4 regions of the Kinneretia aquatilis genome follow, and region 1 is predicted to be linked to each of the others. Evidence: predicted binding sites of a transcription regulator. Region 1 holds the regulator's gene; each other region holds the start of a gene.
The links. The regulator FNR, encoded in region 1, switches genes on or off when oxygen is low (the NO sensors DNR and NnrR bind a similar motif). The targets are predictions, from matches to a motif close to TTGATNNNNATCAA.
Positions count from the first base shown of each region.

Region 2: a site for FNR is predicted at 2,496-2,509, ahead of C1O66_RS00450 (oleate hydratase). Genes of this name have one in related genera too.
Region 3: a site for FNR is predicted at 2,907-2,920, ahead of C1O66_RS04040 (acetyl-CoA hydrolase/transferase C-terminal domain-containing protein). Genes of this name have one in related genera too.
Region 4: a site for FNR is predicted at 2,609-2,622, ahead of C1O66_RS06185 (DUF2189 domain-containing protein). Genes of this name have one in related genera too.

Region 1 is NZ_POSP01000003.1:798,630-804,122, forward strand. It holds gene C1O66_RS06720 (sulfite exporter TauE/SafE family protein) at 1-655, opposite strand, end outside; gene hemN (oxygen-independent coproporphyrinogen III oxidase) at 661-2,127, opposite strand; gene fnr (fumarate/nitrate reduction transcriptional regulator Fnr) at 2,310-3,044, shown strand; gene C1O66_RS06735 (hypothetical protein) at 3,156-3,401, opposite strand; gene C1O66_RS06740 (hypothetical protein) at 3,461-3,715, opposite strand; gene ccoG (cytochrome c oxidase accessory protein CcoG) at 3,752-5,266, opposite strand; gene ccoP (cytochrome-c oxidase, cbb3-type subunit III) at 5,277-5,493, opposite strand, start outside.
Region 2 is NZ_POSP01000001.1:79,029-84,521, forward strand. It holds gene C1O66_RS00435 (magnesium transporter CorA family protein) at 1-543, shown strand, start outside; gene C1O66_RS00440 (calcium:cation antiporter) at 607-1,719, shown strand; gene C1O66_RS00445 (Crp/Fnr family transcriptional regulator) at 1,780-2,352, shown strand; gene C1O66_RS00450 (oleate hydratase) at 2,672-4,270, shown strand; gene C1O66_RS00455 (LysR substrate-binding domain-containing protein) at 4,294-5,223, opposite strand; gene C1O66_RS00460 (alpha/beta fold hydrolase) at 5,330-5,493, shown strand, end outside.
Region 3 is NZ_POSP01000003.1:146,018-151,510, reverse strand. It holds gene C1O66_RS23560 (hypothetical protein) at 1-282, opposite strand, end outside; gene C1O66_RS04040 (acetyl-CoA hydrolase/transferase C-terminal domain-containing protein) at 630-2,825, opposite strand; gene C1O66_RS04035 (GGDEF domain-containing protein) at 3,154-3,960, shown strand; gene C1O66_RS04030 (lipocalin-like domain-containing protein) at 3,975-5,132, opposite strand; gene C1O66_RS04025 (ABC transporter permease) at 5,132-5,493, opposite strand, start outside.
Region 4 is NZ_POSP01000003.1:661,570-667,062, reverse strand. It holds gene C1O66_RS06205 (alpha/beta hydrolase) at 1-171, shown strand, start outside; gene C1O66_RS06200 (DUF3501 family protein) at 251-868, shown strand; gene C1O66_RS06195 (YitT family protein) at 882-1,505, opposite strand; gene C1O66_RS06190 (DUF2788 domain-containing protein) at 1,502-1,720, opposite strand; gene C1O66_RS06185 (DUF2189 domain-containing protein) at 1,773-2,555, opposite strand; gene C1O66_RS06180 ([protein-PII] uridylyltransferase) at 2,677-5,286, opposite strand; gene map (type I methionyl aminopeptidase) at 5,297-5,493, opposite strand, start outside.

The DNA.
Region 1 (5,493 bases):
CCCAGGCCGAGGCGGAGGCCAGGCCCAGGCCACCCAGGCGCACGGACCAGCGCAAGCCCTCGGCACCGCCGTCCTTGGACTGGCGCAGGCGACGCAGCAGCCAGGGCCCGAGCGCCAGACCGGCACCCGAGCTCAGGGCAAAACTGGCCATCACCGCCCCACCCTGCGCCGGCCCCGAGGCCAGGGCCGAGAGCAGCAGTGCCGACTGCAAAAGACCACAAGGCCAGGCCACCCAGGCCAAGCCGGCCAGGCCTGCCCGGGCCGCGCGCTTGGGGCCAGCCAAAGCCAAGCCACCTTGCCGCAAACCGGCCACAGGCACTTCGACCTGGCGCGCCACATCCTGACCCAAGCGCTCCATCCAGGCCGGCTGGCGCCCCCGCCATAGCAAGGACATGCCGAGCAGAAAAGCCGCCACGTGAATGAGCACCCAGAAAGGCCGCAGCAGGGCCGTGGCCTGGCCCATCTGGCTGAGCAGCTGCATGCTGGCGGCCGCCACGGCCCCGGCCAGGCTATAGCCCAGCAGGCGGCCGAACTGGAACGCGAGCGGCGAGCGCGCCCCCGCCGCGGCACAGGTGGCGCCGCACATGGCCAGGCAGTGCGGCGTGCCCGCCAGCCCCATCAAGGCGGCGGACGCGGCCAGGCTGGCGTCAAGCATGGGGATCAGATGATGCGGGAGAAGCGCTCACGGCTGCGATCGGCTTGCAGGTATCGGTCAAACACCATAGCAACTGCGCGCACGAAATACCAGCCCATGGGCGTGACCTGGATGGCCCCCGGCTCCAACACGACCAGGCCTTGCTCGGCCAGCTCGCGGATGCGCTCCATCTCGGGCTTGAAGTACTGCTCAAAGCTGAGCAGATGCGCCAACTCGATGGACTCGAACTCCAGCCGCCCCTGGCACATCAAGGCCATGATGACGGCACGCCGGGCGATGTCGTCCCGCGTGAGGGCCAGGCCGCGCTGGATGGGCAACTGGCCCTGATTCAGCGCGTCGTAGTACTCGTCCAGGGTCTTGGCGTTCTGGCTGTAGCTGGCGCCCACCCGGCCGATGGCCGAGACGCCGAGCGCAATCAGGTCGCAGTCCGGCTGGGTGCTGTAACCCTGGAAATTGCGATGCAGCCGCCCCTGGCGCTTGGCCACGGCCAGGGAGTCACTGGCCAAGGCAAAGTGGTCCATGCCGATATAGCTGTAGCCATGGCGCTCAAAGCCGCTGATGGCCGCGGCCAGCATGGTGATCTTGTCGCCCGCCACCGGCAGCTCAGCCTCATTGATGCGGCGCTGCGGCTTGAAACGCTGCGGCAGATGGGCATAGCCGTAAAGCGCGATGCGGTCGGGCTTGAGCGCCCCCACCTGCTCGATGGTGCGAGCAAAGGACTCGGGTGTTTGCAGCGGCAGACCGTAGATCAGGTCCACATTGGTGGATTCAAATCCCAGCGAGCGGGCAGAGACCATCAAGGCCTCAACACTTTCGTAGCTCTGCTGGCGATGCACGGCCTTCTGTACCTCGGGGTCAAAGTCCTGCACGCCAAAGCTCAGACGGTTGAAGCCCAGCTGACGCAGATGGGCCAGGCGCTCGACGCTGACCGTGCGCGGATCCACTTCAATCGACACCTCGGCGCCCGGCGCCAGGCGGAAGCGCTCCAGCATGGCCTGCATCAGCTGGCTCAACTCCGCGTCGCTCAGGAAGGTCGGAGAACCGCCACCCAAATGCAGCTGCGAGACCGCCGCGCCCCGGCCCAGGTGCTCCAGGGTCAGGTCCATCTCGGTCACCAAGGCCTGCAGGTACTCGGTGGCACGATCATGGTGCTTGGTGATGACCTTGTTGCAGGCGCAGTAATAGCAGACCGACTCGCAGAACGGAATGTGAACATAGAGCGACAGCGGCGTGTTGCCGCCCACCTGCGAACCGCCCGCGCGTTGCGCCAGCGCCTGCTGGTATTGCTCGATGGTGAAGGCTTCGACGAAGCGATCGGCCGTGGGGTACGAGGTGTAGCGAGGCCCGGATACATCGAAGCGTCGCAAGAGCGCTTCGTTGATTTGTGCGGCTGCGGGCGCACCCGCCGCAGCGCCGCTAGCAGGCTTTGTCTCAGGTTGCCGAGGGCCTCGGTCTTGAATGTTCTGTACCATGGGCCGCACTTTGCCAAGGCTTTGGCGAGCCGACTTGACAAGGATCAAGCTCGGCGCGCATTGTCGACCCAACAATGCACCCATGTTTGAGGTGCATCATGCTCATGTCCGTGAAAAATCTGGAAGTCCCGCAGCCCCAGTCTGCTCCGCCTGCTGCCTGCGAATCCCTTAAAAAGCACACGATGAATGCCACCGTCCCTATCAAGTTTGAGCCGCTGAAGGTCGCCTGCTCCAGCTGCAATTTGCGCGAGCTGTGCCTGCCGGTGGGCCTGTCCTCCGGCGACCTGGATCAGCTGGACCAGCTGGTGGCCACCCGCCGCAGCGTGGCCCGCGGCGACACCCTGTTCCGCAGCGGTGACGAGTTTCAGTCGCTCTACGCGGTGCGCACCGGTTTCTTCAAGACCTGCGTGTCTTCGGAAGACGGCCGCGACCAGGTGACCGGTTTCCAGATGGCCGGCGAGTTGCTGGGCCTGGACGGCATCAGCACCGACCGCCACAGCTGCGACGCTGTTGCGCTGGAAGACTCCCAGGTCTGCGTGATCCCCTTCGAACAGCTCGAAGAGCTGTCGCGCGAGTTCACCGATCTGCAGCGCCAGTTCCACAAGATCATGAGCCGCGAGATCGTGCGCGACCACGGCGTGATGCTGCTGCTAGGCAGCATGCGGGCCGAAGAACGCCTGGCCGCCTTCCTGCTCAACTTGACCCAGCGTCTGCAAGCCCGCGGCTTCTCCGCCGCCGCCCTGGTGCTGCGCATGACGCGCGAGGAAATTGGCAGCTATCTGGGCCTGAAGCTGGAGACCGTCAGCCGCACCTTTTCCAAGTTCCAGGAAGAAGGCCTGCTGGAGGTGAAGCAACGGCACCTGCGCATCCTCGACCAGGCCGGCCTGCAAAAGCTGGTCAACAACAGCAACTGCTGAGATCAACGCGCCCGCGGCACGGGCGGCGCAGTGAAACAAAAAGGCCTTCGTGTGAACGAAGGCCTTTTTGTTTGGCGCCACCACGCCGGGCGGGCGAATCGCATTGCGGGATCAACGCGGCCAGCCGCGCGGGTGGGCGTCCTCGGGCAAATCAGGCAAGGTGGCCAGCATGACGCTGACACTGGCTGCCAGGCTGATGACCAACCAAAAGATCATGAAGCTGACGGTATAGACCGCCTGACGCGACCAATCCAGGCGCTCGGCGCCAAACCAGCTCAGATCACTGGGGTCGACGACCGCAAACACCAGAGCCTCCATCACCCCGGCCATGAAAAAGGATGGCCAAGCCACTGCCATGGCCCAGCGGCTGCTTTGCTTGGGAACTGCCGATGCGGACGGATCAGCCGCGTCCATGATCACTGCCCGCCAGTGGCTGCATGGTTGCGCGCTTCACGCGCAGGAACCAGGGCCTTGCTACCGCTGGCCTTGTTGGCCACCACCTTGTCCTCCAGCACGGGGTCGGGATTGTTGATGGCCAAGCTCAGAGTGATGAAGCTGGCCACAATCACCAGCGCCGGGCCGCCAACCACCAGCCACATCATCGGCGTGCGCCACCAGCCAGCGGCCTTGGGGGCCGCCGTGCCATTTTCGGGCTTGAAATTCTGGCTCATGCGTCTCGTCTCCTGTGTGTGTGGGCCAAGCTTGGTTCAGCGCGGCACGATGAAGGTTGATTTTTCATGCACGACGGTCGCACCGCTGCTGGCGCCGTCGAGGCTGCGCAGCTGGAACTCGATCGCGTGCGAGCCCTTGCGATCCTGCGCCGCGCGGGCCGCTGTCTCGGGCGGCACCCGCACCGACAGCGTCAGCCAGCGCGCCTCGGCCGGTGCAACACTGAGCTCAGCCACCTGCTCCAGTTTGATGCCCTCCATGCCGATGACCGTCACCTGATAACGGTGATTCTGTTCGGTGGCGTTCATGACCTGCAATCGGTAGAGGTTCTCGACATAGCCATCTTCCACCACGCGGGCCAGCACACCACGGTCACGCACCACATCGAGCTTGACGGGGCTGCGCAGGAACAAGAGGCTGGCCAGCAAGGCAGTGCACAACACGAACAAGACCACGGTGTAGATCACCACACGCGGGCGGAACAAGCGGCGCAGCTTTTGCGCCGGGCTCAGGTGTTGCTGCAAGCCGTTTTGCGTGTCGTAGCGGATCAGGCCACGCGGGTAGTTCATCTTGTCCATGACGCCATCACAGACGTCGATGCAGGCGGCACAACCGATGCACTCGTACTGCAAGCCCTTGCGGATGTCGATGCCTGTGGGGCAAACCTGGACACACAGGGTGCAGTCGATGCACGACCCCAGTCCCGCGGCCTTGACTTCGTCCACGCAGGCCTTCTTGCTGCGGGAGCCGCGCGGTTCGCCGCGCTCGGCGTCGTAGCTGATGATCAATGTGTCCTTGTCGAACATGGCGCTCTGGAAGCGCGCGTAGGGACACATGTATTTGCAGACCTGCTCACGCATGAAGCCCGCGAAGCCGTAGGTCGCAAAGGCGTAGAACAGCACCCAGAACCATTCCCAAGGGCCAAAGCTGAGAGTGAACGCCTCAGCCCACAAGGACTTGATCGGGGTGAAATAGCCGACAAAAGTGAAGCCAGTCCAGAGCGCGACGGCGATCCACACCAGTTGCTTGCCGCCCTTGCGCCACAGCTTGTTGAAACCCCAAGGCGAGGCATCCAGCTTCATGCGCGCCTGGCGGTCACCCTCGAACTGCCGCTCGATCCACAAGAAAATTTCGGTGTAGACCGTCTGCGGGCAGGCATAGCCGCACCACAGCCGCCCGGCCACGGCAGTGAACAGGAACAGGGCATAGGCCGAGATCAGCAGCAGCCCGGTCAGGTAAATGAAATCCTGCGGGTACAGGACCAGGCCAAAAATGTAAAAACGCCGGCTGGCGAGCTCGAAGAGCACCGCCTGCCGGTCGTTCCAAAGCAGCCAGGGCAGACCGTAAAACAGGATCTGCGTGAACCAGACCAGCGCCCAACGCCAGGAGGCGAAGAGGCCGGACACGGCACGGGGGTAGATCTTCTTCTGCGCTGCGTAGAGCGAGACGATTTCTACCACCGCATCCTCGCCATCCGCCGGCTTGGCGGCTGGCGCAGGAGCGATGGCCGGTCCGACGCGGGGCGCCGGCGGTACTGCCCGGGCTTCAGTCATGGTCGATCACTCAAGGGGCCGTGGCCACAGTTTTGTTGTTGGACAGGCTCCAGACATAGGCACCAAGCACCTGGATCTGTTCGGCACTCAGACGGGTCGACTGGGCTGGCATCAGATTGTTTTTGCCATTGTTGATCATGGCCATGACCGCATCTTCACCCCAGCCATGCAGCCAGATCTTGTCGGTCAGGTTGGGCGCACCCAGGGCTTGGTTGCCTTTGCCATCG
Region 2 (5,493 bases), on a different contig from region 1:
GTCGAGGCGCTGCGCCGGCTCAATGTGCAAGACCCCGAAAACGTGCGCCGCTTCAAGCGCGCCATCCGCTCGGCTTTCGAGGGCTTTCTGCGCTTCACCCACCGCTACTGGTTTCACGATGTGGCCGAACAGGCGCAGTCACGCGCCTTGTTCCGCATGTGCGCCGAGCATCTGGGCCTGGATGCCCTGCATGCCGAGGTCAAGCAACGCGTCACCGACATGAGCGATTACCTGGAGACCGACAGCATCCGTCGTCAGGCCAACACCGTGGTGCGCCTGACCGTGGTCACCATCTTCGGCCTGGTGGGCACCATCACCACCGGTTTCCTGGGCATGAACTTGCTGGCCGCGGCCGATGCGCCCTGGACCGAACGCCTGGCCTATTTCGTCGGTGTGCTGGTGGTGACCTCGGCTTTGACCGTGTACACCATGGTCAAGTCCAAGCGCCTGTCCGATTTTCTCGATGCCTTGTCGGACGAGCGCCTCGGCGCCTGGGACAAGTTGCGGGCCTTTGCGGCGGTCTGGCGGAGTGGCCCGGGCTGATACACGCTGCGCTGGATTTGGCCCGGCCGGCGCGGTGAATTCGCGAGCCTTTATGCTCGCGCGATGAATCGAAATTCCGCTGCCCCGTTTCGCTTGCCGCCGGCCTTGCCCGCCTGGTGTTTGGTTTCGCCTGTGCTGGCCTTGCTGGGCCTGTGGGGCATCAGCCATCTGGGCCAAGACGTGGCCGGTTGGTGGATGTTGCCCCTGGCCTTGCTGCTGATGGCAGCGGTCTTGTCAGCCGTCCACCATGCCGAGGTGGTGGCCCACCGCGTGGGTGAACCGTTCGGTTCCCTGGTGCTGGCCGTGGCGGTGACGGTGATCGAGGTGGCGCTGATCGTGTCCCTGATGCTGGCTGGCGGCGAGAGCTCCAACGCCCTGGCCCGTGACACGGTGTTCTCGGCCCTGATGATTGTCTGCAACGGCGTGGTCGGCTTGTGCCTGCTGCTGGGCGGCCTGCGTCACAAGGTGCTGGCCTTCCGCGTCGAGGCCACCAGCCCGACCCTGGCCGTGCTGGTGGCCCTGGCCACCCTGACCTTGGTGCTGCCCAGCTTCACCACCAGCACACCGGGCCCGACTTTTTCCACCGCCCAGCTGATGTTTGCCGGCCTGGTGTCCCTGGTGCTTTACGGCGCCTTCGTCTTTGTGCAGACGGTGCGGCACCGCGAGTACTTCCTGCCGATTGAAACCGAAGAGGGTGAGCAGGCGGCCGAGCGCCCCTCGGCCGGCGTGGCGGCCTGGAGCGTGGTGCTGCTGCTGGCCTGCCTGGTCGGCGTGGTGGGCCTGGCCAAGCTGCTGGCGCCGGGCATCGAGGCCGGCGTGCGTGCGGCCGGCGCGCCGCCGTCCGTGGTCGGCGTGATCGTGGCCTTGCTGGTGCTGCTGCCCGAGACCGTGGCCGCCGTGCGCGCGGCCCTGCGCAAGCGCCTGCAGACCAGCCTCAACCTGGCCCTGGGCTCGGGTGTGGCCAGCATCGGCCTGACCATCCCGGCCGTGGCCCTGCTGTCCCTGTTCTTCCCCTATCCCCTGGTGCTTGGGCTGTCCAACACCAGCATGGTGCTGTTCCTGCTGACGGTGGTGGTGGCCACCCTGACCCTGGGCAGCGGCCGCGCCACCGTGCTGCAAGGCGCCGTGCATCTGGTGCTGTTTGCCGTCTTCTGTTTCCTGGCCGTGGTGCCCTGATCGATGGGCGCGTGCTCGCGCCTGCCGAGTGATTTGTGTGGTTGGTTCTTTCCCTGATTGATGCAGCAAACCCGACTTCTTCTCGAAGGCGCCGCCGGCGCGCCCCTGCCTGACTGGGCTTTGCTGGAGCCCGGCTACCGCCTGGGCCACTACGCCCGCGGCGACGATGTGTTCAGCATCGGCCAGTGGCAGCCTTTTGTGTATGTGCTGCGCCAGGGCATGGTCAAGCTCAGCTACAGCAATGAGGCGGGCGAGGAGTGGATCAAGTCCTTCATCGGCGAGGGCGACTTTTTCGCCTGCCCCAATGTGCTGGTGGCCGGAGGCAAGACCGACTATGCCGCCGTGGCCCTGGAGGATTGCCAGATCGAGCAGGTGGACTTTGCCGCCATGCATGCGCTGACCGAGCGCCACCCGGCCTGGCAGCGCGCCATCCGTCAGCTCTTGGCCTGGCACATCGTGCGCAAGGAGCAGCGCGAACGCGAGCTGCTGACCCTGCGCCCCGACGAGCGCTACCAGGCCTTTCTGCGCAGCCAGCCGGCCTTGGCCGAGCGGGTGCAGCAGCGCGACTTGGCCCACTACCTGGGCGTGACGCCCGAGGCCTTGAGCCGCATCCGCAAGCGCCTGCGAAGCTGAGGTTTCCTGCTGCGCCCTCGCCATGCGTCGTTGGCCCTCGCTTCAGGATCCTCACGTACAGGAAGTACGTTCCGGTCCTTCAGCTCCTGCCGCCTAGCCTGCCGAGCGCTCGCGACGAAAACCGGGCTCCGTGAGCACGCGGGTTGACCCAAGTCAAAGCTCCGCCACGCCACTCCGGTCGATTGATCCGGATCATTTGTCAGCCGCCTGCGCGGCGCCAAGCTACGCCCATGCCTTCACCTGTTCCCTGGCGAACGGTGAGGTTCAGCGGATTCCTGAAGGATCGGCTGCCACCCCTGACATGAAAGCGAGCTTTGACATGACCACGCCCCAATCGACCCGCCCCATCGATCCCTCGTTCCGCGCCTACCTGCTGGGCGGCGGCATCGGCTCCATGGCCGCCGCGGCCTTCATGATCCGCGATGCCGGCGTGGCCGGCGCGCAGATCCACATCCTGGAAGCCTTGCCTTTGATGGGCGGCAGCCTGGATGGCGCCGGTGATGCCGAGCGCGGCTACTCGCTGCGTGGCGGCCGCATGCTGACCACCGACAACTACGAGTGCACCTGGGACCTGTTCAAGTCCATCCCCTCGCTGGAACACCCGGGCCAGAGCGTGCTCGGCGAAACCCTGGATTTCAACGAAAAGTACAAGGCCCATTCGCAAGCCCGCCTGGTCAACCGCCAGCGCGCCAAGGTGCCGGTCGAGTCCATGGGTTTTTCCATGCACGACCGCCTGGAACTGCTCAAGCTCTCCAATGCCAGCGAAGAGGAGCTGGGCACCAGCACCATCACCGACTGGCTGTCGCCGGCCTTCTTCGAGACCGAGTTCTGGTTCATGTGGGCCACCACCTTTGCCTTCCAACCCTGGCACAGTGCCGTCGAGTTCAAGCGCTATCTGCATCGCTTCATGATGGAGTTCTCGCGCATCGAAACCCTGGGCGGTGTCAAGCGCACGGTCTACAACCAGTACGACTCTTTCGTTCGGCCGCTGCAGGCCTGGCTGCGCGAGCAGGGCGTGAACTTCGTGATGGACTGCCAGGTCACCGACCTGGAGCATGTCGAGACCGAAGGCCAGTTCCAGGTCACCGCCATCTGCTGCCAGCGCGCCGGCCAGGCCGAGCGCATAGCGCTCGGCCCGCAGGACCTGGTGTTTCTCCAGAACGGCTCCATGACCGATGCCTCCAGCCTGGGCTCCATGCACAGCGCGCCGCCGAAGCTGAACAAGCAGGACAGCCAGGGCTGGGCCTTGTGGGAAAAGCTGGCCCAGGGCCGGCCTGAGTTCGGCAATCCGGCGGCCTTCAACAGCAGCATTGCCGAGTCCATGTGGGAGTCCTTCACCGTCACGCTCAAGGACACGGCCTTCTTCGACAAGATGCGCGCCTTCAGCGGCAATGAGCCGGGCACCGGCGGCCTGGTGACCTTCAAGGACTCGAACTGGCTGATGTCCATCGTCCTGGCCCACCAGCCACACTTTGCCAATCAGCCGGCCGATGTCCAGGTGTTCTGGGGTTATGCCTTGTTCCCCGATCGCGTCGGTGACTTCGTGGCCAAGCCCATGTCCGAATGCACGGGCGAAGAGATCCTGCGCGAGCTCTGCGGCCATCTGCGCTTCGATCTCGGGGCCGTTGCCCAGGCCAACTGCATCCCTTGCCGCATGCCTTACATCACCAGCATGTTCATGCCGCGCGCGCTCAGCGACCGGCCGCTGCCGGTGCCCAGGAACTCGCGCAATCTGGCCTTTGTCAGCCAGTTTGTCGAGATCCCGGACGATGTGGTCTTCACCGTCGAATACTCGGTGCGCGCCGCGCAGATGGCCGTCTACCAGCTGCTGAATGTGCCGCGCCCGGTGCCGCCCATCCTGCGCCACGACCATTCGCTCAAGGTCCAGCTGGATGCCTTGGTCAAAGCGTTGAAATGAGTCGTTAGCATTTGCTTGGTCGTTCAGACCTCCATCCCTCGCAACTGTCGGGCCGAGTTCGCCATTTCCTCATGCAGCCAGTTGCAAAGGGTGCGCAGGGCGGGCTCGTCCTTCAGGGCGGGCGGGTAGACGATGTGATAACGGCGCTGTACCGCGCCTTCCAGCACCGGCCCGGGCAGGCGCACCAGGCGGCCATCCAGCAAGGCATCGGCCGCCAGCAGCTCGCGGGCCAGGGCGATGCCCATGCCGGCCTCGGCCGCCTGCACCAGCAGGCCGCCGTCGTTGAAGCTGGCGCTGGGCGAGATGCGGCGCGCCAGGCCGGCCAGGGCGAACCACTGCGTCCATTGCTCGGCATCTCCGAGCAGGGGCTCGTCGGCCAGGGTCGCGGCCAGGCCATCGGGCGAGGCCCCCATCAGGCGCTGGGCCAGGGCCGGCGCGGCCACCACGATCTGGCGTGATTCCATCATCACCTCGTTGATCAGGCCGGGCCAAGGGCCCACGCCCTGGCGCAGGGCGAGGTGAAAGCCCTCCTGCTCCAGATCGATCACGCGCTGCAGGGTGAAGAGTTTGAGCGCAATGTGCGGATGCTCGGCCTGCCAGCGGCCCAGGCGCGGGATCAACCAGCGCTGCGCGAAGGAGGGCGTGCAGGTGAGCTTGAGGCTTTGCATGGCGCTGCCGCTGGCGGCGCTGGCCGCACGCAGGCCCAGCTCCAGCTCGGTCCAGGCGCGCTCGAGCGCGTTGTGCAGGGCGCGGCCGGCGGCGTTCAGGCGGATGCCACGCCCCTGGCGCTCGAACAGCGGATAACCCAGCTGCGCCTCCAGCGACTTGATCTGCTGGCTGACGGCGCTGTGCGTGAGGTGCAGTTGCTCGGCGGCGGCGCGCACGTTCTCGCTGCGGGCGGTGGCACGAAATGCGGCCAGGTATTGCAAGGGAAGGCGGGCGGCAGAAATCATCTGGAAAGTTTAACTATCCAATCCGGCCAGAAATTCCTGCTTTTCCCATGCTTATTGAAAACTTAGCATGTCCAGCCATGACTTTTACGAGATTCAGGAGCTGAACATGACGCCACAACCTCAGACCCGTCGGAAGCCGAGAGCGCGCCATGCATGGACCTTGGTGCTGGGGGCCGCCATGCTGTCGGCTCTGGCGCTGGTACTGGCGGTTCCAAGCGGGGCCGCTGACGGTGTGCTGGGCGCCCTCCAGGCCATGCCACCGGCTGCGGC
Region 3 (5,493 bases), 650 kb from region 1:
TTCTATCCAGCCCCAACCTTTCGCTACAGAGCACAGCCAAGTTAAAAATGGTAATGCTTTTTCTTCTGTAGCAGCAGAGAGAGCATGCACAAGCAATCGCATTTGTCCTTCAGTAAGTTGCTCTTTTCGGTTAAAAAGACTAACCCAGTCTTCTTCGCGAAAACTACCGATTGTACTTTCTGCCCATTGAGCACCAACATCACACCACCCCTGACCTGTGCTCTCAAGATCGCCGTCGAATGTGGAGAGAATTTCTTCAAGTTCTTCGTATGGTGCTTTCATAGAGTGTGATTACACATAACGTGTTGTATATCGACGGCACACGCCGCATATCACGGCAAGTGTCGTAATAACCGACCACGAATCAATCCGGGCAAGTGCTTGTCGGGGAAGGCTTTTTTGTTCAAGCATTTGCTTTCCTCGGCTCATTAATTCGGGCGACAAAAGCCGCGCTTGTTACAAATGCACTCTCAGCACGGATGGCGGTCGAAACCGGCTGGCCGGTCGAATATTGCCATCAAATTGTGGCGGCTTTGACTCTTTGGCACTGAACCGCGGGGGCGCTGATCGTTCGCTGCGGCTTGCAGCTGGTTTCTTGATGATGCCCAGCTTCGCTACGCTTCGGGCCATCAAAGATTGCTCGCAAACAACCTTCGCAGAAACAACTGCTTGAAGCTGTGCGCTTCATTCAAGCCCAGGCGCTCCAGCCAGGCTTCGGGCACCGGGGCTTGCGGTCCCAGGCTCTTGACGATCAGCTTGACCAGCTCGACCGGGTGGTGGCTGGCGTGTTTGAGCTTTTTGAGCGCGCGCACGATCTGCATTTCTTCGTCGCTGAGGTCGGTGCCAAAGGGGAAGTCGGGCAGCACGCCGCTGTTGCGCCAGGGGCGCAGGCGCTCGCGCAAGGTTTCGGGCAGGTTGCGCCGTGCCGCAGTCGGCAACTGGTAGTCGGCCGGCAGCTTGCCGTGGGCCTTGGCTTCGTCCATCAAGCCCTGCTGGAAGCGTGAATCGCAGACCTGCAGCAGGCGCGAGATCACCTCGGCATCGCTGCAGCCGCGCAGATCGGCCACGCCATACTCGGTGACGACGATATCGCGCAGGTGGCGCGGGATGGTGCAGTTGGCGTAATGCCAGGCGATGGAGCTGCTCAGGCCCTGGGCGTTGTCGTGCGTGGCGCGCAGCAGCAGGATGGAGCGGGCGTCCGGCAGCGCATGGGCCATGGCCACGAAGTTGTACTGGCCGCCCACGCCCGAGACCATCTGGCCCGACTCATAACCGTCTGATGATGCGGCGCCCAGCAGCGTCATCTTCATCGTCGTGTTGATGAAGCGGGCGTCGCGGCGCTGGGCGCGCTTGAGTGCTTCCGAACCCCGGACGTCGCCATAGAGCTCGTTGATGTAGTGGATGCGCGTCATGGCGATGCTCTGGCGCAGGGCTTCGGGCAGCTCGCGCAAGCGCTGGTAGAAATCGCGCGGGCCGAGGAAGAAGCCGCCGTGCATCAGCGCCGCGCGGCGCCAGCCCAGGCCTATCAGTTCGGGCGCCAGGGCCTCGGGCTGGTTGGACCAGGTCTGGCCTTGCCAGAAGAGCAGATGGCCGTCCGCGGCGAGCGTCACGCCGGCCTGCAGCAAGCCCTGCGATTGCAAAAAGGCCAGGTCGCTTGCGCGAAGCGGCGAGGCGATACGCCCGCGCTCGCACAGGGCGCGGATCACGCCGGCATCGGGCGCGGCGCCCAGGCGCCCCTCCAGGGCCAGCTGCTGCAGCGCCAGATCGTCGAACACCAGGCGGCGGATCAGGCCGGCATCGATCAAGCGCATGAAGCCGTTGACGAACATCTCCGAGCAGCCGTACAGGCCTTGCTCGAAACGGCCCAGCTCGCGCCCCTCCTGCCAGCCGTCGGGCGCCTCGGCCGCGCCGCCGCTGCACAGGCCGGCCAGGATGGCGCGGTAGTCGTGGTTGCGGCTGTCGCGCACGATCAAGGCCTGGGCGATGGCGTCGCCGAGCGAGCCGATGCCGATCTGCAGCGTGCCGCCGTCCTTGACCAGGCTGGAGGCATGCAGGCCGATGGCGTAGTCAGCCCAGGAGATGGCCGCGTTGGGTGGCGCAAACAAGGCATGGCTGCAGCCCGGGCCTTCAACCATGAGATCGAACAAGCGCGCATCAGCAACCGCCGGGCCGGGCATGAAGGGCAGGGCCTCGTTGACCATGGCCACGGTCAGGACCGGCTGTCCCGCGGCGCGCTGGTGTTCCAGCAGGTCAAAGCTCAGATCCGGGTTGCAGGACAGCGAGAACTCGCGCTCGCCCGTTTCCGGATTGACGCGCGCCGCCACCGCCTGGATCAGCAGATTGACGCCCTGGGCACAGATGTCGCGCACGGCAAAGCTGTAGTTGGTGCAGATGAAGCCCTGCTGTGCGGCCTCATTGCCCAGGTAGTCGGCGGTCTTGAGAAAGAACTCCTGCACCGAGATATTGGGCGGCAGCTGGCCGGCGCGCAGCGGGCCGACATAGGCCAAGTCCGGGTAATCGCCAAACACCCGCTCGACCAGGGGCGCCAGGAAATGCTGCTCCAGCTCGGTGCGGCCCTTGGGCTTTTCCAGCGACAAGGCGGTGTAGATGCGCAGGCGCCGCTCGGGCAGGGCGGCGACGCGGCGGTAGAGGGCGTTGACCAAGGGATTGGGCTTGCCGATGCCCAGGGGCAGGGCCAGGCCGATGTCGCCGGGGATGCGGCGCAGGATCTCGTCGACGGTGGCCTCCAGATCGGCGCAGTGCTGGGGCTGTGGCTTGGCGCTCAGGTCGTCGCCGGGGGCTTGGGGGGCGTTGCGATGCAGCAAATCAGTCTCCTGCGGTCTTGTCTTTGTTGTCGTTCCACTCGGGTGGATGCCACAGTTTCCGGCCCGGCGGCAAGGTGAGTCTTGACATTCAGCAAGATCACCACAAAAGCCGGCCAAAGCGGCGAAAAGGCCTAGTGGCTTCCCCTCAAGCTACGGGGTGAGCGCCCTGGCGGCCGGCCAGCCTGTGCTGAAATGCGGGCAGCTGTGCGATCTGCGGCGCAGGCGGGCCCGTCCGGTGTCTTTCTTTGCGCCGATCTCTGCGCCGTCGCCAGCCTACCGCTCCCGCGTCCCCCAGTCTCTGATCCCTGTAGTTTTGGCTCCTGATCCCATGCAAGACGACCTGAATGTGCCGGCCTGGCTGCCGCCGCTTCGCCTCGCCCTGCAGCGCGTGGGCCCGGGGCCGCTGCGCTGGCTGTTCTGCGCCTTTGTCGGCCTGGTCTGCGTGGCGGTGTCGCAGCTGCTGGTGTCCTTGATGGGGCAGGGCGACCGTCTCAGCGCGGCCGTGATCGCCGCCGTCTGCGGCCTGGGCTTGGCCGCACTCTTCAGCGCCAGCCTGCTGGGCCTGCTCAGCCATCTGGACCGGGCGCTGCGCTACTCGGTGCGCTACGCCACCCGCGACAGCCTGACCGGCCTCTACAGCCGCCGCCATTTTCTGCATCAGGTGGAGCGCGAATGGTCGCTGGCGCGGCGCTACGAAACCCCCTGCGCCCTGGTGCTGATCGATATCGACCATTTCAAACGCATCAACGAGGCCTACAGCAGCCGCTGCGGCGACCTGCTGCTGCGCGAGGTGGCCGGGGTCTGCGGTGAAACCCTGCGCCACGCCGATGTGCTGGCACGTTACGGCGGCGAGGAGTTCATGCTGTTTCTGCCCCACACCGATCCGCTGGGCGCGCTCGATGTGGCCGAGCGCATCCGTGAGCGGGTCGAGCGCATGGGCTATGGCTGGAACGGGCACAGCATACCCACCAGCGTCAGCATCGGCGTGGCCGTGCTCAAGCTCAACCACACGGGTCTGGACGATCTGCTCAACGAGGCCGGCGAGGCCTTGCACCTGGCCAAGGCCGATGGCCGCAACTGTGTGCGCGCCGGCCCGGGCCTGCTGCCCGATTCGCTGAGCGCCATCCGCGGCTGAGCGGGCCGCCGGCTTCAGATCTTCAGGGCCTCGGCATAGCCGGTCAGCTCCAGATAGCCCAGGCCGCTGCGTCGGCCACTGGCGTCCAGCAGCTCGGCCGCGCCCTCCCAGTAGCGGATGCCGGCGCCGGCGCGGCCGTGGATCTCCTGATCGTCCATCAGGGCGCGCAGGCGCTGCTCACCCTGCGGCGTGCGCAGCCGCCATTCGAGGGGATAGCGTGCGCCACCGCGCGGGCTGGCCCACAGGCGCCCGGGCTGCAGCTGCACCTGCTCGGGCCCCAGCGCCTCGGTCCGGCCATCGGGCCGGCGCCAGCTGCCGCCGCTCCAAAGCGTGCTGCCGTCGGTCCGGCGCAGGCGAAACACGGTCAGCGCGCCACCATCGCTGAGGTTGATGCCGGCCCAGTCCCAACCCACAGCGGCATCCTGGCTGGCGCCGCCTTCGGCGCCGGGCTTGCCCAGCAGGTTGTCGCTCCACTCATGGTCCAGCCAGGATCGGCCTTGCAGGCGCAAGACCTGACCCTCCAGCCTCAACTCCGCCTGGCTCAGCAGCTGCACCTGGCTGTAGTAGAGGCTGAACTGGTCGGGCTGCGGCCCTTTGCGCGAGTAGCCGCCGTCGCCCTGCAGCAGCAGGGTCTGGCTGGTCTGCAAGTTCAGGCGCAGCTCGAAGCCGGCGCTGCGGCTGCGCAGCTGGGCTTGGTAGGCGTGGCCGCCCGGCAGGTTCTGGCGTTGCAGTGACCAGTCGCCCATGCGCAGCTGGCAGTCTTGCTCACTCGCTTCATGGAGGCCGGCCACGGCCCGGCCCAGGCGCTGGTCGTGGCGCAGCCGCCCGCCGGGGCGCAGATCGCTCAAAGCGCCATGGGCCAGCATCAGCTGGCGCGCGGCCAGGGCGCTGGGGTGATCGAGCGGCGCCGGGCCGCGGCGGCGGAAAAAGGTCAGCTGGTAGCCAAACTCGGGCTCGCTGCGTCCCTCGCGCGCCAGGCAGCCGGTCAGGTACCACCATTCGATGGCGGTCTCCGGGTGGGCGCCGAAGTCGCGCGGAAACTGCAGGCGCGTGGCCGGGGCTTGCGGCGCCGCCCAAGCCGTCCGGCCCGCTACCGGCCCCAAGCTGGCCGCTGCCGCTTGCAGCAGCCAGGCGCGGCGGCGCCGGAGCAGGGCGTGTGCTTCAGCCGTCATCACCAGTCCTCCTTCACGGCCTGCACCGCCTGCTGGCCAATCGCCTGGCGCCCGGCCAGCACGGCCGCCAGCACGCCGGCCACGAACACCGCGGCCACCAAGGCCGCCAGGCGCGCGATCGGCAAGCTCATGTCCATGCTCCAGTGAAAACTCTGCGGGTTGACCACCCAGATCAGCACCGCGCTCAAACCCAGGCCCAGGCCCAGGCCGGCCAGGGCGCCGACCCCGCAGAGCAGCAGCGATTCCAGGCCCAGCAGGCGCAGCACATCGGCGCGCCGGAAGCCCAGGTGCAAGAGCAGGCCGAACTCGCGGCGCCGCGCCAGGGCCTGGGCCGACTGGGCCGCGGCGATGCCGAACAGGC
Region 4 (5,493 bases), 140 kb from region 1:
CAGAACCGCCTGATCCGCCAGGCCTGGGGCCGGCGCGCCGTGCCCATCTGCGAGGAGATTGCCGGCTGCAACCACTTCGACATCCTGCATGACCTGGCCGACCCGCAAGGCCGCAGCCACCAGCTGGCGCGCAAGCTGCTCGATCTGCGCTGGTACAGCGCCTTGCTCTGAGGTCAAGCTCCGCCGTGCCGTTGGATTGGCGCGCTACCATGCAGTCGCGCCCAGAGATGGTGGAGCGCGAAGGAGATTTATGAGCATCAGCGCAGACAGCGTGTTGAGCCTCGAGGCTTACAGCGACTACCGGCGAGCCCACCACGAGGACATCCTGGAGCACCGGCAGCGCCGTTCGGTGCTGCTGGGCGAGCACATGCGTCTGCAGTTCGAGAGCGAGCAGACCCTGCGCTACCAGCTGCAGGAGGTCTTGCTGGCCGAGCGCCTGGTCGACCCTGAGGATGTGGAACGCGAGCGCGTGCTCTACGCGGCCTTGGCACCGCGCGGCAGCGACTGGCGGGCCACGCTGATGATCGAGTTTGCCGACGCCCGCCAGCGCGAGCAGGAGCTGCCCCAGCTGGCCGGCGTCGAGCAGCGCTTTTTTGTGGAGATCCAAGGCCTGGGCCGGGTCTACGCCGTGGCCAACGAGGACATGCCGCCGGAGCCCAAAGCTGGCTCGCCCGATGGCGCCGCGCCGGCCGCACCCTCGGCGGTGAGCTCGATTCATTTTCTGCGATTCGATTTCAGCCCCGAGCAGCGCGACGCCTTGCGCACCGGCGCCTCGGTCACCGTGGGCTGTGAGCATCCGGCCTATCCGGTCGATGTCGAGATCCCTGCGGCCACCTTGAGCAGCCTGCTGGGCGATTTCAGCAACTGAGCCCGGGCGAGGCTCAGGACATGCCGACGTAGCGCCCGGGTCGGTGGTTGATGGCCAGGGCTGCATTGATGGCCACCATGCCGACCAAGGACAGGCCCACGCGCTCGGGGGCGACAAAGGCCAGGGCGCTGAGCAGGATCAGGCCATCGAGGCCGGCCTGCACATAGCCGGCGCGCCAGCCGCGCTTTTCCTGCAGGTAGAGCACCAGCACATTGAGCCCCCCCAGCGAGGCGCGGTGGCGGAACAGGATCAGCATGCCGGCGCCGATCAAGAGGCCGCCGGTGATGGCGGCGAACCATATGTTGAGCTCGGCGAATTTCAGCCAGTGCGGCAGCACCTCGGCCAGCAGGGCCATCAGGCTGACCGCGGCGATGGTGCGCAGGGTGAAGGGCAGGCCCATGCGCCGGTAGGCCAGCCAGTAAAACGGCAGATTGATGCAGAAGAACAGGGCGCCGAAGGGCAGGCCCGAGGCGTAGTGCAGCAAGAAGGCGATGCCCACCGTGCCGCCGGTCAGCATGCCGGCCTGCTTGAACAGCGCCACGCCCAGGGCCACGAACAAGGTGCCGGTGACGATGGCCTGCACATCCTCCAGCGGCGAGTGGCGGAAGCTGCGGCTCAGGGTCTCGCGCAAGCTCATCCGGTGATGCCCGACATGAAGTACTTGATCACGCCTTTGGCCAGAAAACCGACCAGGCCGAAGCCCAGGCCCAGCAGCAGGATGAAGGTGCCAAAGCGGCCGGCCTTGGACTCGCGGGCCAGCTGCAGGATGATGAACACCATATAGGCCATGAAACCGCCCACGCCCCAAGTGAGGCAAAACTGGGCGAGCTCCTGTTCGCTGTATCCAAACATCCTGGTGTCTTTCGGTCCGGTCCGGTCTTGGCGTCTGTGGTTTGGCGTTCGTTCAGTCGTGCACGCTGACCAGATCGCGGTAGGCATGCCAGCTGGCATGGCCCAGGAGAGGCACGACCAGCACCAGGCCGACCATGAAGCTGGCCATGCCCAGCAGGGTCAGCAGCATGATGATGGCGGCCCACAAGGCCACCGGCGCCGGGTACTCCATGACCACGCGCCAGCTGGTGAAGACGGCACCGAGCACGCCAATATCGCGGTCCAGCAGCAGGGGCACGGCGACCAGGGTGGAGGCAAACACTGGCGCAGCCAGCAGGGCGCCCAGGGCCAGCCAGGCTTCGAACAACGGTGTCTCTTCGTTCAGCACCACATGGCGGATGAAATCAATCGGCTCGCGAATGGCGTGGCCGCTGAAACCGGTGATCAGCGAGGCCGAGGTCATCACCCAGCCGGTGCCGGCAAAGGCCAGCAGAACGCCGAACACCACCAGCCGCCCATCGCGCGGCCACCAGGTGTGCAGCACGGTGTGCAGGTTGGGTGAGCGGCCCAGCTCCAGATCACGGCTGATCACGTAGAGGCCTGTGGCCAGGATGGGGGCCACCAGCAAGAAGCCGCTGAAGGCACCGACCAGCAGCCAGAAATGATGGCGCGCCAGCAGCACGATCACCGCGCCAGCGATGGCCATGGCCATGCCATGGGCCAGCGAGGCACCCGGGCAACGCCAGATGTCGCGCCAGCCGCGGGCCAGCCAGCCCAGGGGGCGCAAGGCGGGGATGGGCTTCACGCCAAATTTGCGTGACTGCGCCAGGGCTTTTTCGGTGTCCAGAAAGGGCATGGGGTGCGGTGCGAGCTCAGGGAAGATGATGACATGCTCGCATGTCGCGGTCCTTGATGCCCATCAAGACAAACACGGGTGCAAGACTGCAAGCGCGCGGCGCAGCAGCATGCGCCGGGTATCAAGCCGGCAGGCTCACCGCGTCGAGCAATTCACTTTCGATCTGCAGCTGTGCCCGGTTGTGCTGCAGGGCCGGGCCGTCGACGAGGAAGGTGTCTTCCACCCGCTCGCCCAGAGTGGAGATCTTGGCCAGCTGCAGATTGATGCCGTGACGGGCCAGCACGCGGGCGATGGCGTAGAGCAGGCCGGCGCGGTCGCTGGTGCTGATGGACAGCAGCCAGGCCTGGCCGCGTTCGTCGGGCCGCAGGGCGATGCGCGGGGTGTAGGGGAAGCTCTTGACTCGGCGCGAGAGCCGGCCACGGCGTGGCTCGGGCAGCGGGCCTTCGGCCTGCAGGGCCTGGCCTAGCTTGTTTTCGACCAGGGGCACGAGGTCGCGGTGGTTGAGCTCCAAGTCGGGGCTGATGACCTGGAAGGTGTCCAGGGCGAAACCGCGCTTGGTGGTGTGCACCTTGGCGTCCAGGATGTTGAAGCCGGCGCCGTCGAAATAACCGCAGATGCGGGCGAACAGGTCCTGGCGGTCGGGTGCGTAGACCAGCACCTGCAAGCCTTCGCCGATCGGCGAGGGCCGGGCCTGCACCACCGGCGTGGCGGTCTGCACATGGCGCCAGAGCGAGCGCGCATGCCAGGCCAGCTCGCCCGCCTCGTGGCGCGCGAAATAGCTGATGGCCAGGGTCTCCCAAAGCGCGGTCTCGGTGCCGGGCAGCATGGAGTGCAGGGCCAGGCTGTGGCGGGCCTCGTTCTTGCGCGCCTCGATCTCGGCGGCCAGATTGGGCTGGGCGCCGCCCAGGGCGCGCAGGGCCAGGCGGTAGAGGTCTTCGAGCAGCTTGCCCTTCCAGGCATTCCAGACCTTGGGGCTGGTGCCGCGGATGTCGGCCACGGTCAGCAGGTAGAGGGCGGTCAGGTGGCGGGCGTCTCCGACCTTGGTGACATAACTCTGGATCACCTCGGGGTCGGAGAGGTCTTCTTTTTGTGCCACGCGCGAGTGGGTCAGGTGGTGGCGCACCAGGAAGACCACCAGCTCGCTGTCTTCCTTGCTCAGGCCGTGGTCGCGGCAGAAGCGCCGCGCGTCGTCGGCGCCGAGATCGGAGTGATCCCCGCCACGGCCCTTGGCCACATCGTGGAAGAGTGCGGCGATGTAGAGCAGCTCAGGCTTGTCCCACTGCGAGGCCAGCTGCGAGCAGAAGGCGTACTCGTGCGCATGCTCGGGGATGAAGAAGCGGCGCACATTGCGCAGCACCATCAGGATGTGCTGATCCACGGTGTAGACGTGGAACAGGTCGTGCTGCATCTGGCCGACGATGCCGCGGAACACCCAGAGGTAGCGGCCCAGCACCGAGGTCTGGTTCATCAGCCGGAAGGCATGCGTCTGCCCCTCGGGCTGGCGCAGGATCTGCATGAAGGTGGCGCGGTTCACCGGGTCGCGGCGGAAGGCCGCGTCCATCTGCTCGCGGGCGTTGTAAAGCGCGCGCAGGGTGCGGGCCGATAGGCCCTTGATGCCGGGTGTCTGCTGGTAGACCAGAAAGGTGCGCAGGATGGCATGAGGCTCGCGCTGGTAGAGCTCGTCGCTGGCCACCTCGAGCATGCCGGCCCGGTCCAGGAACTGCGCCTCGTGGCCGGGGATGGGGCGCATCAGCCCTTGTTGCGAGCCGTTGATCTGCTCCTCCAGATTGAGCAGCAGGATCTGGTTCAGCTGGGTCACGGCTTTGGCCGCCCAGTAGAAGCGCCGCATCAGCACCTCGGAGGCACGCTGTTCCTTGGTGGACTGATAGCCAAAGCTCTCGGCCACGGCGGTTTGCAGATCGAAAACCAGGCGATCCTCGCGCCGCCCCGCCACGGCGTGCAGGCGCGCACGGATCAGCTTGAGCAGGCCTTCGTTGCGCTGCAGCTGGCGGCTCTCAAAGGCCGTGATCAGGCCGCGCGTGGCCAGGGCCTTCCAGGTGTGGCCCAGGCCGGCGGCGCGGGCGATCCAGATCAGCACCTGCAGATCGCGCAGGCCGCCCGGGCTCTCCTTGCAGTTGGGCTCCAGCGAATAGGGCGTGTCGTCGAACTTGGTGTGGCGCTGTTGCGCTTCCAGCGTCTTGGCGCGCAAAAAGGCGCTGACGTCCAGATGCTCGTGCTGGCGCTGCACCAGCTGCTTGAACAGCGGCCGCGCGCCGGCCAGGGGGCGTGCTTCCAGCAGGGCGGTCTGCACCGTCACATCGCCGGCGGCCTCTTGCAGGCATTCGCCCAGGGTGCGCACCGAGGAGCCCAGCTCCAGGCCGATGTCCCAGCAGGCGGTGATGAAGGTCTCGATGCTTTGCTTGACGGCGCCCGGCTGGTGCGCCTCGACGCCGTCGGGCAGCAGCAGCAGCACATCGACATCGGAGAAGGGGAAGAGCTCGCCACGGCCATATCCGCCCACGGCCACCAGGCAGAAGCCCGGCGGCATGGCCGCCTGGGCCCAGAGCTGCTGCAGGATGCCGTCGACATGGCGCGCCAGCTGGCGCAGCAGGCGCTGGGCGGCGCGCTGCGTGGGCGGGCCGGCGCGGAAGGCGTCGATCAGCGCCTGCTTGCCGCTCTTGAGCTGCTGGCGCAGCTCGACCACAGGGTTGGCGCTGCTGCTGCTGGCCATGGCGGCGCCCTCAGGTGCTGGTGCTGCTGATGAAGGCGGGCAGGGCGGGGCTGCCCTCGGACAGGGTGAAGACCTCGTAGCCGGTTTCGGTCACCATCAGCGTGTGTTCCCACTGGGCGGACAGGGAGCGGTCCTTGGTGACGATGGTCCAGCCATCGCCGGTTTCCTTGATCTCGCGGCGGCCGGCGTTGATCATGGGCTCGATGG